Regions from separate parts of the Arthrobacter sp. QXT-31 genome, predicted to be linked through region 2. Evidence: riboswitches for the same ligand, from Rfam matches in the RefSeq annotation. Region 2 holds a riboswitch; each other region holds the start of a gene.

Evidence for each region. A riboswitch is a leader RNA that binds a small molecule or an ion and turns the genes downstream of it on or off. The one in region 2 is predicted to bind cyclic di-AMP.
Region 1: linked by a shared signal. The riboswitch ahead of BWQ92_RS10875 (LysM peptidoglycan-binding domain-containing protein) and the one ahead of BWQ92_RS19220 (C40 family peptidase) in region 2 are both predicted to bind cyclic di-AMP.
Region 3: linked by a shared signal. The riboswitch ahead of BWQ92_RS09450 (NlpC/P60 family protein) and the one ahead of BWQ92_RS19220 (C40 family peptidase) in region 2 are both predicted to bind cyclic di-AMP.

The regions. Positions count from the first base shown of each region.
Region 1 is NZ_CP019304.1:2,398,533-2,404,573, forward strand. It holds gene BWQ92_RS10860 (Re/Si-specific NAD(P)(+) transhydrogenase subunit alpha) at 1-457, shown strand, start outside; gene BWQ92_RS10865 (NAD(P) transhydrogenase subunit alpha) at 457-825, shown strand; gene BWQ92_RS10870 (NAD(P)(+) transhydrogenase (Re/Si-specific) subunit beta) at 822-2,195, shown strand; cyclic di-AMP (ydaO/yuaA leader) riboswitch at 2,374-2,535, shown strand; gene BWQ92_RS10875 (LysM peptidoglycan-binding domain-containing protein) at 2,541-3,482, shown strand; gene BWQ92_RS10880 (IS481 family transposase) at 3,742-4,710, shown strand; gene BWQ92_RS10885 (ArgP/LysG family DNA-binding transcriptional regulator) at 4,707-5,612, opposite strand; gene BWQ92_RS10890 (LysE/ArgO family amino acid transporter) at 5,683-6,041, shown strand, end outside.
Region 2 is NZ_CP019304.1:4,225,149-4,231,189, forward strand. It holds gene BWQ92_RS19215 (SulP family inorganic anion transporter) at 1-813, opposite strand, end outside; gene BWQ92_RS19220 (C40 family peptidase) at 2,033-2,923, opposite strand; cyclic di-AMP (ydaO/yuaA leader) riboswitch at 2,927-3,096, opposite strand; gene BWQ92_RS19225 (DUF2269 domain-containing protein) at 3,478-3,993, opposite strand; gene BWQ92_RS19230 (hypothetical protein) at 4,001-4,261, opposite strand; gene BWQ92_RS19235 (TetR/AcrR family transcriptional regulator) at 4,367-4,957, shown strand; gene BWQ92_RS19240 (four-helix bundle copper-binding protein) at 5,015-5,425, opposite strand; gene BWQ92_RS19245 (hypothetical protein) at 5,541-6,023, opposite strand.
Region 3 is NZ_CP019304.1:2,081,793-2,087,833, forward strand. It holds gene BWQ92_RS09445 (SulP family inorganic anion transporter) at 1-1,218, shown strand, start outside; cyclic di-AMP (ydaO/yuaA leader) riboswitch at 1,400-1,564, shown strand; gene BWQ92_RS09450 (NlpC/P60 family protein) at 1,568-2,284, shown strand; gene BWQ92_RS09455 (GGDEF domain-containing protein) at 2,523-3,662, opposite strand; gene BWQ92_RS09460 (LLM class flavin-dependent oxidoreductase) at 3,764-5,104, opposite strand; gene BWQ92_RS09465 (ABC transporter permease) at 5,133-6,041, opposite strand, start outside.

The sequences.
Region 1 (6,041 bases), 1.8 Mb from region 2:
TGCCGACGTGCTGATCACGACGGCGGCCGTCCCCGGCAGACATGCCCCGCTACTGGTGACCCATGAAATGGTGCAGGGCATGCGCCCGGGATCGGTCGTCGTCGACCTCGCAGCGGAATCCGGCGGGAATGTTGAAGGGTCAGTTCCCGGCCGCGACATCCACGTCCCCACCGCCGACGGCAAGGGGACGGTCGCCGTCGTCGGGCTCAAGGACGCGCCGTCGGCCATGCCGGCTGACGCCTCCCGGCTTTACGCGAAGAACGTGGCCAACCTGCTGGCGCTCATGGTCCGGGACGGGACAGTGGCCCCGGATTTCGACGACGACGTGATAGCCGGTGCCTGCCTGACGCACGACGGCGTGGTGCGGCACCAGCCCACCGCTGAAGCTCTCAACGAACTCGCCAGTGAGCTGGCCAACGGACCAGTGAAGGCGTCGGAAAACGAAGGGGTGGCCTGATGGACGGCATCAGCCTGCTGACCATCACCGTGCTCGCGGTGTTTGTTGGCTTCGAAGTGGTGTCGAAGGTTTCCAGCACCCTGCACACACCCCTGATGTCCGGCGCGAACGCCATCCACGGGATCATTCTGGTGGGTGCCATCATCGTTGCCGGCCAGGCAACGCACCCCTGGATCCTCGCGGTGGGGCTGCTGGCGGTGGTCCTTGCCACGGCCAACCTGGTGGGCGGCTTTGTGGTGACCGACCGCATGCTGGAGATGTTCCGCGGCCGCAAGCCGGACAAAGCAGCCTTGCCCGGATCCGCGCCTGGTGCCGCGCCTGGTGCCGGGCAGGGTGAAACCGGGGAGAAGACGGAGGCCCGGCGGTGACCCTCCTCGACCCGAACGTCACCGCGCTGCTCTACCTCGCGGCCGCCGTCTTCTTCATCCTGGCGCTGAAAGGCCTGAACTCCCCGCGGACCGCCCGGCGCGGCAACCTCATCGGCGCCTTCGGTGCGCTGGTCGCCGTCGCCACCGTCTTTCTCTCCACCCGGCTGGACAACGTCCCCCTGATCCTCGGCGCAATCGCCGTCGGTTCCGGCGTGGCAGCGCCCGTGGCCCGGCGCGTCAAGATGACCCAGATGCCGCAGCTCGTGGCGCTGTTCAACGGCGTGGGCGGCGGTGCCGCCGCCCTCGTGGCCCTGCTGGAACTGCCGCATGCGGAGGACGCCTGGGTGCGCGTCGCCGTCGTCTTCACCCTGCTGGTGGGGGCGGTGTCCTTCGCGGGATCGGCCGTGACGTTCGCGAAACTGCAGGAGCTCATGACCACCCGGCCCGTGGTGTTTCCGGGCCTGCCGGTGCTCATGGGGATAGTCCTGCTCGCAGCGGTGGGAACCGCCGCCGCCGTCGTGCTGGGCGGGTCCCTCATCCTGGCGCTGCTGCTCCTGCTGCTGGGCCTGGTGGCCGGCGTGCTGCTGGTCCTGCCGGTGGGCGGCGCAGACGTGCCGATCGTCATCTCGCTGCTTAACGCCTTCACCGGCCTCGCTGTTGCGGCGTCCGGCCTGGTGCTGGGGAACGTGCTGCTGGTGGTTGCCGGCACGCTCGTGGGGGCGTCGGGCACCATCCTCACCCGGGCGATGGCCGCGGCCATGGGCCGCAGCGTGGCCGGCATCCTTTTCGGGGCCTTCCGGGGAGGTTCGACGGCGGGATCCACCGCCGTGAGCGACCGTCCGGTCCGCTCGTCCAGCCCGGAGGACGTGGCGGTGCTGCTGGGCTACGCGCAGCGCGTAATTATCGTTCCCGGGTACGGGCTGGCCGTGGCGCAGGGGCAGCACACCGCGGCGGAGCTGGCACAGGCCCTGGAATCCCGCGGAATCCGGGTGGACTTCGCCATCCATCCGGTCGCGGGGCGCATGCCAGGGCACATGAACGTGCTGCTTGCCGAGGCCAATGTGCCGTACGAATCGCTCAAGGAAATGGGCGAGATCAACTCTGAGTTCCGCACCGCCGACGTCGCGCTGGTGGTGGGCGCGAACGACGTCGTGAACCCGGCGGCCAAGACCACCGCCGGTTCGCCGATCTACGGGATGCCGATCCTTGAAGTGGCGGACGCCCGGCAGGTGGTGTTCCTGAAGCGGTCCATGCGGCCCGGGTTCGCCGGAATCGAGAACGATCTCATGTACGAGCCGCAGACCACGCTGCTGTTCGGCGACGCCAAGGAATCCCTGACAAAGGTGTTGGGCGCGGTAAAGGCCCTGTAGGGTGGGACCTTCGGGACCGCCAGCCCTTCTCGGCGCCCTTTCCGTCAGCGTTCCTTCCCGCCTCGCCGTTACCGAAATGTGACATTTGATGCCCACGTGCGATAGCCTCGGCGGGTGCCTTGGTTCCGCTCAGGGCATTCCCGGGCAGAATGCCGAGCCCTGCCGCTGACCGGGATCCGTTCGCAATGACCCGAAGGCAGGGACGGGGGAACCACGTTAGTACCGGCCTTGCCAGCAAGGCCTAGGGGTTAAGTCCAGACGCTCCGCGCAGCGGGCAATCAGGACCGGGTGACTCCCATCCGAACCCGACAGCTAACCCCGCAGGCATGGGAGAGGCCCATCACCATGTCACGTAAGTCATTCGCGCGCCATCGCGCCACCCCCACGACGTCCATCGCTCTGCAGGGGCTGTCGTATTCCCTCAAGTCCAACGCCGCGACGGTTGCCAAGCCCGCCGCCGCAGCCGCCGTCGCTTCCGGTCTCCTGTTCGGTGCCGGCGCGCCCGCCCACGCTGGTGCCTACGCGCCCGACGCGTCTGGTACTGCCGCTACGCAAGCCGCCACAGGTGCCGCCGGTGCGGTCCAGTCCGCTGCCGGCCAGGCGCTGGCTGCGCCCGCCACGCCTGCAGCCCCCGCCCCGGCAACCGGCGGTTCTGCTGTTGCCGGCGCATCCCACACCGTGGTGGCCGGCGACACCCTCGGTGACATCGCGGCACGCCACGGGGTCAGCCTGGATGCACTCCTCGCGGAGAACGGCCTGTCTCTGGCATCAATCATTTACCCCGGTGACCAGATCCTGATCCCGGGACCGGGCGCTGCTGCAGCACCTGCCGTGCCCGAGGTTCCCGTGGCCCCTGCTGTCCCTGAGGCTCCTGCCCCGGCGGCTCCCGCACCTGCGGCAACCGAGCCCTCCGGCATGGGCATCTACACCGCCTCCGCATCCATAACGCCGGCGGCCGCGCCCCAGACGGCCAGCGGTGTGGGCGCAGCGATCGTGGCTTCCGCCCAGTCGCAGCTCGGTGCCACCCAGGACTGCACCATCCTGGTGGAGCAGGCGCTCCGTTCCATCGGCAAGTCCGTCGGTGACCTCGCGCCCACGCAGTTCTACCAGTACGGCACTCCGGTCTCCTCCCCGCAGCCCGGCGACCTGATGATCAGTGGTGGCCACGTCGGCGTCTACATCGGCGACGGCCAGGCAATCAGCAGCGGCATGAACGGTGTCAACGAAACCATCGTGCACCCGGCCTCCTGGCTCACCGGCTCCACCTACGTGCGGGTGAACGCCTAACAGCGCGGATGTCCGCCCGGCCGGGCGGCAACCGGATACGGCAGCGGCGGATGCTTTGGCATCCGCCGCTGCTGCGTTTAACGGTCGTCGCCGCAGGCTCTGACGGGCGGCCGGGCGGTGCGGTCAGGCTGGCTGACGGGGCTAACTAGCTGTATTGACCACGGACGTTAGTGACGCTCGGCGTGGTTCGGTGACATGAAGAAGACCTCCGGGTGGAGTGGGGCTTGTCTAGAGTCCAATTCCACGCACGGAGGTCTTCATGTCCCACCCTAACGCTCTTCTGACGCCCCGTGGCCGGCTGCAGCTCGCGCAGTGTGTCGTTGACCAATGTTGGAGTCTGCGCCGGGCCGCGGAACGGTTCCAGGTCTCGGTCCCGACCGCTGCGCGCTGGGCTGAGCGCTACCGCGAGCATGGACCGGAAGCAATGGAGGACCGCTCCAGCCGCCCGCACTCTTCGCCTCGGCGGACTGCCACGCGTACCGAGCGGCGGATCATCGCCCTCCGTGTGAACCGCCGGTGGGGCCCTGCCAGGATCGGTTATCTGCTGGGCATCCACCCCTCCACCGTCCATCGTGTGCTGTCCCGCTACCGGCTCGCGAAACTGGCCTGGCTCGATCGCGGCACCGGCAGGGTGATCCGCCGCTACGAACACGACAAGCCCGGGGACCTGGTCCACGTCGACATCAAAAAGCTCGGCCGTATCCCCAATGGCGGCGGACACCGGGTCCTGGGCAGGACCGCCGGGTGGAAGAACAAGACCGGCACCACGGCCAACCGCCGGCCCGGCTATCACTACCTCCACAACGCCGTCGATGACCACTCACGTCTTGCCTACAGCGAGATCCTCACCGACGAGAAAAAGGAAACAGCAGCAGCCTTCTGGTCCCGGGCCAATGCCTGGTTCAACGCCCACGGAATCACCGTCCAGCGCGTCCTGACCGATAACGGGAACTGCTACCGGTCCCGCGCTTTCGCTGAAGCCCTGGGCCCGGACATCAAGCACAAACGCACCCGCCCCTACCGGCCACAAACCAACGGCAAGGTCGAACGCTTCAACCGGACCATGCTCGAGGAATGGGCCTACATCCGCCCGTACCGCTCAGAGGCCGAGCGTGTCGCCGCTTTCCCCGACTGGCTCCATGCCTACAATCACCACCGAGCCCACACCGCCCTCAAAGGTCAGACACCGGTCAGCCGCGTCACCAACCTCTCAGGTCAATACAACTAGCCGCCGTGCGGCGGCAGCGCCTGTGCGGCGCGAACGACGGCGCCCGTCACCTCTGTGAGGCCCGGCGAGTCCAGCGTCCACACCTGCCAGTAGAGCCGGAGGTCCTCGCTCCACGAAGGGTCAAGCTCCACGAGTTCGTTCTCCGGGTCCTGCTGGTCGGGCACCATGCCCCATCCCAGGCCCGCGTGCACCGATTCGACGTACTGGACCGAATCGGGAATGAAGTGCTGCGGGGGCGTGGCGTCCGGGGCGACGCGCGCGAGGACGGCGAGCTGGTGGGTGTCCTTCCGGTCGTACTGCATGACCGGGGCCGCGGCGAGGGCCTCCGGTGTGGGTCCGTCGGGAAACCAGCGGGCCACAAACTCACGTGATGCCTTCGCCCGGTACACCATGATGCCCAGCGGGCGGATAGTGCATCCCTGCACCGGCCGGGGATCCGCGGTAATCGCTGCGACGGCGTCCCCGGACCGCAGGAGATCGGCCGTGGCATGCTCATCGTCGCGAAGCAGCTCAAGGGCCACCCGCCCGCCAAGCGCAATCTCCCGGTAAGCGGCCGGCAGCCACGTTGCGATCGAGTCGGCATTGGCCACGACCGGAACCCGCAGCCGTCCGGCACCGGGCAGTCCGCCACCGTCCGCCTCCGCAGGCGCGGAACCGCGGAGGGCAAGGACCGCCTCGTCGGCGAGGAGCAGGAGCTGGCGGGCCGAGCGGAGGAGCTGCTCGCCGGCCGGCGTTGGCCGGACCGGCTTGAGGCGGCGCACCAGGACGCTTCCCACCGAGCGTTCCAGGGCTTTGATGCGCTGGCTCACCGCTGAGGGCGTGAGGCGAAGTTCGCTTGCCGCGGCATCGAAGGTTTCGTGGTCGACCACGGCGGCCAAGGCCCTGAGCTGATCGAGTTCCATGAAGAGATTCTAATGGAACTGCAGAAAAAATGAATTGTGTTTAAGATTCTCGAGCCGTACCGTCGAAGGCATGATCCCCTTCCTGACCGGTTTCGGCGCCGGCCTCAGCCTCATCGTCGCCATCGGAGCCCAGAACGCGTTCGTCCTGCGGCAGGGCCTCAAGCGTGAAGGCGTGCTGCCCGTCGTCCTCATGTGTCTCGTGAGCGATGCTGTCCTGATCTTTGCCGGCGTCGGCGGGATTGGTGCGCTCATCCAGAGCGCCCCGGTCCTGCTCACTGTGGTGCGCTGGCTCGGCGTCGCGTTCCTTCTTTCCTATGCGGTCTTCGCTGCCCGGCGGGCCCTGCGGCCCGGGGCGCTGAAGGCTGCAGATGCTCCAGGCAAGGGGACTGTCTGGTCGGCGGTGCTTACCGCCGCCGCCATCACCTGGCT
Region 2 (6,041 bases):
AATGCTCGCGATCAACGCGACCGTGATGACTGCCATTGCAGCACCGCGCCAGTTGCCGTCGGGCAGGCTGGGCAGCGCGAGGGCGTCGAACAGGGAACCGCTGAAGCTGATGCGCTCTACGCCAGGCGCTACCGCCACGGACAGTGCGGTGACCGCGACGACGGCAGCAAGCGGGCCCGGAATCTTCCGCACCGCACCCGGGACGTACTTCCAGCCAAGAAGAAAGGCCACGACAGCCAGGCCGAGCAGGGCGGAATGCAGCTCCACGTTGGTGATGGCCGCTGGAAGGGCAGCGAGATTTTCAACCGCGGACCCGGCTGCGTTGCCGCCCAGCAGAACGTGCACCTGCTGAAGGATGATCGTGATGCCGATGCCGGCGAGCATGGCCTTGACCACCACCGGCGACACTGCCAGCGCGGCCCGCCCTACGCGGCTGACCCCCAGAAGTAGCTGCATGACGCCGGCAGCAGCGGTGATCGCGCACGTCACCTGCCAGCCGAACTCGTCCACCAGACCGGCAACGACGACGGTCAGGCCGGCCGCCGGGCCGCTCACCTGCAGTGCGGAGCCGCCCAAGCTGCCCGCGACGATGCCTCCGACGGCTGCCGCGATAAGGCCGGCCATGACTGGAGCTCCCGACGCGGCGGCGATGCCCAGTGAGAGCGGGAGGGCGACAAGGAAGACGACGAGTGAAGCAGGAAGATCCGCGCCGAGGGAGCTGAGGAAACTTGGTTTCTTGATTCTCTGGGGCTTTCGGCCCGGCGGGCTGTGGGCGTCGTTGGGGACGGTGGCGGAACCAGATGAATGCGGCACGGAATCTCCTTGGCTCGGGAACGCTGACCCCTCTAGCGTAGGAAGGATGTCATGTACGGTGACAAGAGGATGTGACAAGCGTGACAAAAGCGTCGAGTAGGGGCCGTCATGTGGCGACCTAAGGGAACTTTCGCGGGGGCAGTGCGCGTTGGGAGACCTCGCACTCCGACTCGACACGCAGGGCAGACCGTCGCATTTGTCGGCGACGGTGCTTGGACAACGGGATTAAGAATCTCGCAGTCTCACCGTTTGTGAAATCACAGCTCTTCGGCCACAGGAAGCACCGGATCTCTGGACGTGGGGGAGTGCTTGTACGGGCGCTATCCCTGGATTCTGACTATCCAGCCGACAAGCTCTCCGTGATGTGCGCGCGGCTTCTGCAGGCTGATCACAGTGTGCTGCTTGGCGTCCCCAGCTTCTGTCAACCGCGCTTCAGGTTCCGCTGAATCCTCCGACGGGTGGTACCGCACGGAGATCTGATGATTCGCGCCACGCGACCGGAAAGAAGAGTCCAAGCCGAAGGGTCGGAGAGGTTGCGCACTGCGTCGGCGGAGGTGTCGAGCTGCAAAGGCACCGTTCGACGGCCCGCGAACAAGCCCGCCACCCAGTCCTGATTCATCGGCACCGAGCCCAGTCGATGGGTTGATCGAGTGCGACGTCCAAGCCGTCCTCGGCCACTTGCCATTGGGTCAACCACACGTCAGTTTCGTGCGGACCCCTAGCCGGCACGATGTCCTCTGCATCGACCACTTCGGGTTCCTTTCCCCTGACCGGCTCGTAGGAGAAGGCGAAATGCCCGTGATCACTCGAGGCGCAGGAATCGACGCGTCTGCTCCGCATACTCGTCGCCGAACATCGCGCGCTGCTTGGACCCGTCATGGAACCAGACTAGGGAACCCATTGCCGGGTCGCGAATGTCGCTTAGGGAAGCCAGCCAATCTGGTCTTGAGCGGACGCCGAAAGCCGGGACCGATCAGAGCCGCTGGGTTCGGCGGGGATACCTCCCCCCTGCCGAGTCTGGCGGCATTTGGGTTGATGCCGGCGGCGTCCTAAGACTCCGGCAATAAGACAATAAAACGTGCAGGCAGATAAGTGTCAGCCCAAGCGAATCGGTCACTGTCTCTCAGGTGTCAACCACCCGGTAGGGATCAAACCGCTCTTGGGGCACGACGGCGGCAGGTGCTGTTGCCCCTGCCGCCGTTTAATCTCGATTTGGCTCTTAGGCGTTTACCCGTACGAAGGTGGATCCTCCGAGCCAGGATGCCGGATGCACGATAGTTTCGTTGACGCCGTTCATGCCGCTGCTGATGGCCTGCCCGCCGCCGATGTAGATCCCGACATGTCCTGCGCGGATGATCAGGTCACCGGGCTGGGGGGTGGAAACCGGGGTCCCGTACTGGTGGAACTGCAGGGGCGCGAGGTCGCCCACCGACTTGCCGACGGACCGCAGGGCTTGCTCCACAAGGATGGTGCAGTCCTGGGTTGCTCCGAGCTGGGCCCGGGCCGAGGCCACGAGAGCGGCGCCCACCCCGCTGGCCGGAGCTGTAGAGGCGGCTGCTGCCGGTGCGGGCGATGAGGCCGGCTTGATGGATGCGGATGCAGTGTAGATGCCCATGCCGGCCGGCTTGGGTGCTGAGGGCACCGTCGGGGTCGCCTGAGGGGCAGCCGGGGGTGCCTGGGGCGCTTGGGTAGCCTGTCCGGCGCCGGGGATCCGAATCTGGTCACCGGGGTAGATCACGGAGGAAATAGACAGCCCGTTCGCTGACAGGACTGCGTTCAGGTCAACACCGTGGCGTGCCGAAATCGCCCCGAGGGTATCGCCCGATACAACGGTGTGCGTGGCGCCAACAGACGCAGCGGCTGCCTGGCCCTGCCCGGTCTGGGTCTGGGCGGTTGATGCAGTGCTTGTGCTGCCCGAGCCCTCCGGTGCGTAGGTGCCGGCTTGTGCCGGGGCGCCGATGCCAAATGCGAGGCCTGATGCTACGGCCGCGACAGCGGCGGGCCTGGCAATTGATGCAGCGTTGGACTTCAGGGAATGCGACAGTCCCTGCAAAGCGATGGACTGCGTCGGGGTGGCGCGGTGGCGCGCCGAAATGGACTTACGTGACATGGTATTTTGCCTCTCCCATGCCTGCGGGGTGAGCTGTCGGGTTCGGGTGGGAAGGTCACCCGGTCCATCTCCCCGTCGTTATACGGAGCGTCTGGACTTAACCCCAAGGCCTCGAATGATCACGGCCGGTAAAAAGGTGGTTCCCCCGTCCCCGCCATCGGAAATTGCGAACGGATCCCGGTCAGCGGCAGGGCTCGGCATTCTGCCCGGGAATGCCCCGATTAAACCAAGGCACCGATAGAGGCTACCCCACATGCCGGTGAAAAGTCACATTTAGGTAACGGTCCGCGTCGTTCGGCGACTTCACCTCATCAAGGGCTTCAGCGCGGGGGTCGCGGAGGCATGCATTACTGTCAGGGCCAGCAAGCCGGCATAGGCAATGTGCCTCGTGTTTCGGTGAAGGCAGGGGAGCTGCTGTCGTTGGTGCGCATTCGGCCGTACCTGTTGATTCCCGCGGGGCGTAGGAAGGCAAGGTGGTCAATCGCAGATTATCGAAGGGCCGCAGGTTACCGGCCCTCCGCGGGGGAGGATCGGCTCTGCCGAATCGCAGGCTGTTACGACACGGTCTGCTTGCGCTGCTCCAGTCGTTTTCGCTGGCCGTACCGGGTCATGCCCCGGGGCTTGTAGATGGCCAGGACAGTTGTCAGAAGCAGCACCACTAGGCCCCCGCCGGTGTGCAGCAGGGCAGAGGGAGAGTCCATGCCGGACATCGCCGGATCTTGTGCGATGCCTGCGACTGTGCTGATCGTCTGGACGTACAGCACCAGCACAACCGTCGCGATGAGGGTGAGGACGAGCTTGAAGAGCACCCAGTAGTGCCGGAACAGTCCCCAGACGGTTCCCACCGCCAGAACGAGGCCGGTCAGCAGGGACGCGAAGGCCAGCGGAACGAGGAGGGACCACACGGCCGCCTGCAGGGCCAACCAGAGGACGCGTCCCAACTGGGCGTCAGAGCTGGCCAGGACTGCAATGTCGAGGACGACGAAGACTGCAACCGCTCCGGCCCAGCCCACTGATGACATGACATGCAGGGTCAGCAGCACTTTCCGGGTCGCGGATGTCAGAATCATCGGAGGCTCACATCTGGCCGCCGTCGCGGTGGATCGCGGGCGGGTCAGGCTGGCTTTGCGCAGCAGCGGGGTGTGAGATGCGTGCGCCGATGCCGAATCCGTGTCTGGCGGGGCCGTGCTGACCCCCGGTGAGCAGCATGGCGGCAACGACGACAAGGATCAGGATGCCCGCAACGATCGCGGAGACCTTGACCCAGCGGGGCGGGCCGGTCAGAGTCTCCCTGGCGCGTTCGGCGCCGCTGTCCGGACGGTTTCGCTCGCTGGTCATGTCATTTCTCCTGCACAGTCATTTGCGTGGCGGCGGCTTCTTATAAGACAGTATGTCTCGCCTCCGGCGATGTGTCCAAGATGCGACGAAGCGTATAATTCAGGAATGCCGAAACTCTGGAATGAGACCATCGAGACCCATCGGAGCGCGGTCCGGGCCGCCATCCTGGACACCACAGCTGCTTTGGTGGGGGAGCATGGGCTGGCTTCGGTGACGATGTCGCAGATCGCCCAGTCTGCCGGGATCGGGCGGGCGACCCTGTACAAGTATTTTCCGGATGTGGATGCCATTCTGTCCGCTTGGCATGAGCGCCAGGTCCGGGCCCATTTGGAACAACTGGCCCAGGTCCGGCACAGCGCCGACAAGCCTGAGCGGCAACTCGAAGCCGTGCTGCAGACCTACGCCATGATTGCCCGCTCACGCCACGGCGGGGCAGAGGCGGCGCGGCTGCACCAGAGCCAGCACGTGAGCCACGCCCAGCAGCACCTCAACGAATTCCTCACGGACCTGCTGCGCGAGGGCGCAGAGGCAGGGGTCTTCCGTGACGATGTCGCCCCCGACGAGCTCGCCGGTTACTGCCTGCACGCGTTGGAGGCGGCAGCCGGGCTGACGTCCCGCGAAGCCGCCCACCGGCTCGTTAGAGTCACGATGAGCGGACTGCAACCACCAGCGGGAGCACAGCATCCCAGGACCTGAGGAGGGAGCAGGTAGAGCGCCGAGCCGGCGGCGGCCCGGCCGTTGTGTCCTGTCGTCTCACCCCATTGCAGTCAGGAGCGCCGCACAGGCGTCTTCGCAGCGGCGGCAGGCTTCGGCGCAGATCCTGCAGTGTTCGTGCATGCCGGAGTGCTGCTCGCACTCTTCGGCGCAGGCGGCGCAGGCGGCCCGGCAGGCTTCAAGCACCGCACGGGTAATGTCTGTATTGGTGGCGGTTTGGCGGGTCAGGATGTTGCCGGTGGCGGCGCAAATGTCGGCGCAGTCCAGATCGATGCGGATACAGGCAGCGAGGTCGGCGACCATCTTTTCGCCAAGGCAGGCGTCAGCGCACGCCGTACAGGCCTGCGCGCATTCAAGGCAGGCGGCGATGCACGCGGCCAGCGTGTCCTTCCCGCCCGTACCGGCACCTCGGGGATGGGATTCAAGCATCGCGCTGATGTGGTGGGTCATTATGCGGCTCCTGTCACTGGGGGCGGCCGGCCAGCCCGGCCGTCACGCCCCACCCTAGACCCGCCGCGCTCACAACGTCAGCCCCTGCCGCCGGCACCAACAGGCGACCGGCGTACTAGCGAAGGATCAACTTGGCCAGCACGATGAAGAGTCCCGGCAGGAAGAGCACCAGGCGAAGGAACGCTCCGACGGATTCCGCGGCCCGGACCTGCTCCGGCTCGGCCGGCACCGGGGCGTCGTACAGTGCTGCTGCCATCCGAAGCTGGTAGCTCAGGACCTCCTGGCGGAAGATGAACCACACGACGGCGAGGACCATTAGGGCAAAGCCGAGCTCCACGGTGATGCCGGAACCCGCGGAGGGCGAGGTGCCGATTCCGTAGACCACGGCGACATCAAGACCGGCCGCGGCCACGGCCACGCAGCCTGCAAGCCCCCAGCGATGGCGGACACCACTGGCTGTTGCCTGGTCCTGCTGGTTCGCCCCGGCGCGAGGCCGGTCGGCCGCGGTCCGGCTCCCGCCTCGGGTCAGGGCAAGCCCCGCTGCGATGGCGACAGCAACAATGGCTACGCCGAACAGGAGCAGGAACGGGTCACGCATGGTCAGATCCTCCTCTCC
Region 3 (6,041 bases), 2.1 Mb from region 2:
ATCGCCGCGGTGATCCTGGCCGGGGTGTTCCAGATCCTGCTGGCCGTCCTGGGCGTCACCCGGCTCATGCGTTTCATTCCGCGTTCGGTGATGGTGGGCTTCGTGAACGCGCTGGCCATCCTCGTTTTCATGGCCCAGCTGCCGGAACTGATCGGGGTTCCCTGGCCGGTGTATCCGCTGGTGGCCGCGGGCCTGCTGATCGTCGTCGGCTTCCGCAGGATTACGACGGCGGTGCCGTCACCTTTGGTGGCCATCGTCCTCCTGACGGCCCTCGCCGTGGCGGCCGGGATCGATGTCCCCGCCGTCCAGGACAAGGGCCAGCTGCCGGAAAGCCTGCCCACGCTGTTCATCCCGAACGTGCCGCTCACATGGGAAACCTTCCAGACCATCGCCCCCTACGCGCTGTCCATGGCACTCGTGGGACTGCTGGAATCGCTGATGACAGCCAAGCTCGTGGACGACATCACCGACACCCGCTCCAACAAGACCCGCGAATCCTGGGGCCAGGGCGTGGCCAACATCGTCACCGGATTCCTGGGCGGCATGGGCGGCTGCGCCGTGATCGGGCAGACGATGATCAACGTCAAGGGTTCCGGAGCCCGCAGCCGGGTGTCCACGTTCCTCGCCGGCGTCTTCCTGCTGGTGCTGGTGGTCGCCCTCGGCGACATCGTGGGGCTCATCCCGATGGCGGCGCTGGTGGCGGTGATGATCTTCGTTTCGGCCATCACCTTTGACTGGCATTCGGTGGCACCGGCGACGCTCAAACGCATGCCCAAGTCGGAGACCGCCGTCATGCTCATCACCGTGGGCACGGTGGTGGTCACGCACAACCTGGCAATCGGCGTCGGCGTCGGCGTGCTGGCGGCGATGGCGATGTTCGCCCGCCGGGTGGCCCACTTTGCCACTGTGGAGCGGACGGAAATGGAGCTCAACGGCCGCACCGTGGCCACCTACACAGTGGACGGCGAACTCTTCTTCGCCTCCTCCAACGACCTCTACACGCAGTTCGACTACGCCCGCGACGCCGAGCCGGACATCGACGGCGTGGTGATCGACCTGCACGCCTCGCATCTGTGGGATGCCTCCACCATCGCCGTCCTGGATGCGGTCACGGAGAAATACCGCCGGCACGGGCGCGAGGTGGAACTGATCGGCCTTAACTCGGCCAGCATCCAAATGCGGGAACGACTCGCCGGAAAACTCAACGCAGGAGCGTGAGGTTAATCACGTTACGCGCCCCGAAATCCCTTATCTGACGCGGATCATCCGCGGATGAACGACACGGTGCCGTTACCTTAATGTGACATTGCGGGGAAGCCTCCCGTACGGTGGAAAACGTGCCTTCTTCACCGATGAGGCACTCCCGCGCTGATTGCCTAACTCTGCCGCAGCCCGAGGAACCAATCGAACACCCATGTCAGGCAGAGACGGGGAAACCACTTTTCGGCCCGCTTGAAGCTGGCCTTGGGGTGAAGCCGCGCAGTCCTGGCCATGCTCAGGGCCGCGGCCGGGTGCCTCCCATCCGAATCCGACAGCTCACCTCGCAGGCATCGGGAGAGGCTTCTTCATGTCGTTCCGCTTTAATTCTGGCCGCCGTGCTGCGGTCATCCTTGCCGCATCCGGACTCGCCTTCACCGGCACCGTCGCAGCCAACGCCGCGAACGTTCCGGCACAGCAGGCACAGGCTCCCGCTGCCGCCCCCGCGGCCGCCAACCAGATCCAGGTTCCGCTGACCGCTGCCTCCAGCGTCAAGATTGACTTCGAGCGCCCCGCGGTCACCTCGGCCCCGGCTCCCGCGGCGGCACCCGTCGTCGTGAAGCCCGCGGTGAAGAAGGTTGCAGCACCTGCCGTTGCCGCGGCCCCCAAGGCTGCGCCGGCACCGGCAGCTGCCGCACCGAAGATCACCGTCAAGGCCGCCGCTCCGGCTCCGAAGGCGCCTGCCAAGGCCCCTGTTACGGCGGCCGCAGGCGTCAACGCCGCGATGCTGGCCTCGGCCCGGTCCCAGATCGGCATCACGCAGGACTGCACCGCCATGGTTGAGAAGGCCCTCGGCGCCGCCGGCATCCGCGTGGGTGACCTCGCACCGATGCAGTTCCTGAATCACGGCAGGGTCGTTTCCACTCCTCAGCCCGGCGACATGGTGGTCCAGTCCGGCCACGTGGCCATCTACGCCGGCGCCGGCAAGGTCATCAGCGGCGGCATGAACGGCATCAACGCCACCATGGAGCACCCGCTGTCCTGGCTCACGGCCACAGGTCCCGTCACGTTCGTGCGCGCGGCCTAGCAGAGGCAAGACCGCTGTGTTCCGCTGCCTTGGGGGCGGCGGAATACAGCTGTCCCCCCAAGGTGCTCCCACCTTTCTATAAGGATCGCGGGACACACTGGCTATGCCTGATGAAAGACCGCAGTCTCCGGCTGCGAGTCAGGGCCGCCGGGTCCGGATTGTCCCCCCATGCATTCCGGATCCGGTGCCTGCCAGCCGCAGCGTGCTGCACCTCAGCCTCAGCCTCAGCGGTTCCGGTTCACCCCCGGACAGTACGGTTCCGCCCCTGGGACTTGGCTTCGTACAGGGCAACATCCGCGGCCGCGATGACTTCGTCGAGGTCCGCGGTTTTCGCGTTGTAGGTGGAGATACCGTAGCTGACGGTCGGCATCCGCATCAGTTCCGGGATGTGCTGGCCTGCCAGCCTCCTGCTGATTTCCCCCGCAATGATCTCAGCACTCTTGGGTCCGGCACCGGGAAGCAGGAGGATGAACTCCTCACCGCCGTAGCGCCCGGCAAGGTCCGTGGACCGGACCGCTGCACTGCAGGCCTCGGCAAAGGCCTGCAGCGCGAGGTCACCCGCCGCATGGCCGAAGGTGTCGTTCACCGCCTTGAAATGGTCAAGGTCCGCCAGGATCAGCGAGCCCCCGCCATTAGCCGCTTTGCTTCGCGCCAGCTCCTCGGCCGCCGCCTCCAGGAAGGCGCCGCGGTTAAGGAGGCCTGTCAGGCCGTCCTGCGTGGCAACGGTCCGCAGCGCCCGCGTCTGCTGCTCGGTGCTGAGCCCCGCCATGCTGAACGAAACCACCACCAACAGCACCATAGTCACCATGGTGGTCACCGCGGACCCGAAGAACGTGACGAAGACGGCGCCGTCCTGCCCGTTGATCAGGAAAGCAAGCAGCCGGCAGAAGTAGAAGACCGCCACACCGCCCGCCGCGATGGCCATGGGGATCCTGACCCGGGAATAGCCCGGTTCCAGCCGCCACAGTTCATGCGAAGCCAGGCCGATGAGCGCCGCCATGGACCCCAGGAACACCGCTCCCCCAGCCCAGACGTTGGAGCCGGGGTTGTCGACGGCGGCAGCCACCCCGGCGAGGAGCGGCAGGGCCGCGGACAGCCACGGGCTGGGTTTGAGGTTCCGGAGGGAGCGCGCACCTGCCCAAACGCACGCCGCACCGGAAACCAGCATGACGTTGCCCACGGGGTTGGCCCAGACCTGCTGCGGCGTTCCGTTCATGAGGAAGAACGTCGCGCCGAGGAGGAACAGGAGCAGGGCGGCGCACCACCAGGCGCTGTAGGGCGAGCGCGTGCTGCGGTAGGTTGAAAAGTAGAAGAGCAGGGCCAGAATCAGGGCCATCGCGGCAAAGGCGATCCGAAGTGTCGCCGTGTCCAGGATCATTCCGGCCCCCTAGAATCCCGATCCAATGCACACCAGTATGGCACCCCGGAGCCATCGTGGCGGCCTGCTGGCCCGGAAGCCCCTCCGGACCAGCAGGAGGCCTAGACTCCGGCGGGCACCGCCTGCGCAAACCCGTTCACGGGACGTGGCAGTCCGTAGTGCTCGCGCAGCGTGTGCCCCGTGTACTGCTGCCGGAACAGCCCGCGCGACCGCAGGATCGGAATGACGTGGTCCACGAAGGCGTCCAGGCCCGAAGGCAGCACCGGCGGCATGATGTTGAAGCCGTCGGCCGCCCCCTTTTCAAACCACTCCTGGATGGCGTCCGCCACCTGCTCGGGCGTTCCCGAGAAGGTGCGGTGCCCGCGGCCCCCGCCCAGCCGGCCGATGAGCTGCCGGACCGTGAGCCGTTCCCGCCGGGCGAGTTCGACGATGAGCGTGTACCGGCTCTTGGCGCCTTCGATCGCGTCCTCCGAGGGGAGGTCCTCGGGCAGCTGTGCATCCAGCGGGAGGGATTCCGGCGCGACCCGAAGGACGCCGGCCAGCTGCTTGCGCGCGTGTTCGGGGTGAATGAGCTCATCAAGCTGCTTTTCCAGCTGCCGTGCTTCGCGCTCGGTGGAGCCGATGACCGGGACAATGCCGGGAAGGATCTTGATGTGCTCCGGGTTCCGCCCCGCTGCCGCTGTCTTCCGCTTGAGGTCGGCGTAGAAGCGCTGGGCCTCGGCCAGCGTCTGCTGCGCCGTAAAGACAGCCTCGGCGTAGCGGGCGGCGAAGTCCTTGCCGTCCTCGGAGGAGCCGGCCTGCACGATGACGGGATGCCCCTGCGGCGAACGCGGTACATCCAGCGGGCCCTGGATCCGGAAGTACCGGCCGGTGTGGCCGACGGTGTGGACGCGGGAGCTGTCCGCCCAGACTCCGGCGGCCTTGTCCCCCACCGCGGCGTCGTCTTCCCAGCTGTCCCAGAGCTTCCGGGCTGCATCGAGGAACTCGGCGGCGCGCTCATAGCGGCGCCAGTGGGCGGGCTGGTCCTCCAGCGAGAAGTTCCGCGCGGCGGCCTCGCCGGCCGTGGTCACCACGTTCCAGCCGGCCCGGCCGCCGCTGATGTGGTCCAGGGAGGCGAACCTGCGGGCCAGGTTGTAGGGGTCGTTGTAGGTGGTGGAGGCGGTGCCGATGAGCCCGATGCGCCTGGTCACGGCGGCGATGGCGCTGAGCAGGACTGTCGGCTCCAGCGTGCCGTAAGGGCGCTGGCGCACGTCGCCGTGCAGTACGGGAGAGTCGGCGAAGAAGATCGAGTCGAACGTGCCGCGTTCGGCGGTGCGCGCGAGCTGCTGAAAGTGGGCCACCTTGGTACCGGCGAAGCTGTCGTTCCCGGGCAGCCGCCAGGACGCCTCATGGTGTCCGGTGCTCATCAGGAAGGCGTTCAGGTGGAGTTGGCGTTCAGGCATGGTCAGGTTCCTTGGGTTTGGAGGGCGGTCAGGCGGTCCGGGAGCCGACGGCGGTCCGCCAGCGGGAGAAATGGCGTTCGACGGCGACGAGCAGGTAGTTGACCAGCAGGCCGAGCAGGGACACGGTCAGGATGCCCGCATACATGTCCGGGATGAGGAAGCTCATCTGGGAATTCACGATCAGGTAGCCCAGGCCGGCCTTGGCACCGACCATCTCGGCAGCGATCAGGACGAGGATGGAGGAGGTGCCGGCCATCCGGATGCCCGTGAAAATGGTGGGTACGGCCGAGGGAAGGATGACCTTCTGGAACAGCTGGAAGTTGGACAGCCCCAGTGAGCGGGCCGCCCGGATGAGCAGCGGGTCCACGGTGCGGACGCCCGCGATGGTGTTCAGCAGCACCGGGAAGAACGCGGCGTAGGCAACGATGCTGATTTTGGACGTCTCCCCGATGCCCAGCAGCAGCGTGAACACCGGGAGCAGTGCCAGCGCCGCTGTGTTCCGGAAAACCTCCAGCAGCGGGTTGAGGAAGCGGTCAAGGGCCCCGTACCAGGCCACGAGCAGTCCAAGTGCGACGGCGGACACCACGGCGATGCCGAAGCCGCTCGCAGAGCGGCTCAGGCTGGCCGCGAGGTGGTTTTGCAGCTGCCCGTTTGCAATAAGGGCGCCCAGCGCCTCAAGCACCTCGTGCAGGGGCGGAAGGAACACCCTCGTCGATGCCGGCGCGAGGTAGGTGGGCCCCAGTTCCCACAGCAGCAGAAACAGGATGATCGCCCCGGCACCCCACACGGCTTTGCCGCCCTGCACGGCGTACAGGCGCAGCCTGGCCGCCGGAGTCCGGGCGGGTCCCGGACGCAACGCCGGCGGGGCCGGCGCCGTTTCCTTCCCGGCGGCCTGCTCGGGACCGGTGCGGACTTCCGTTTCCTTCGTCAGTGTTGG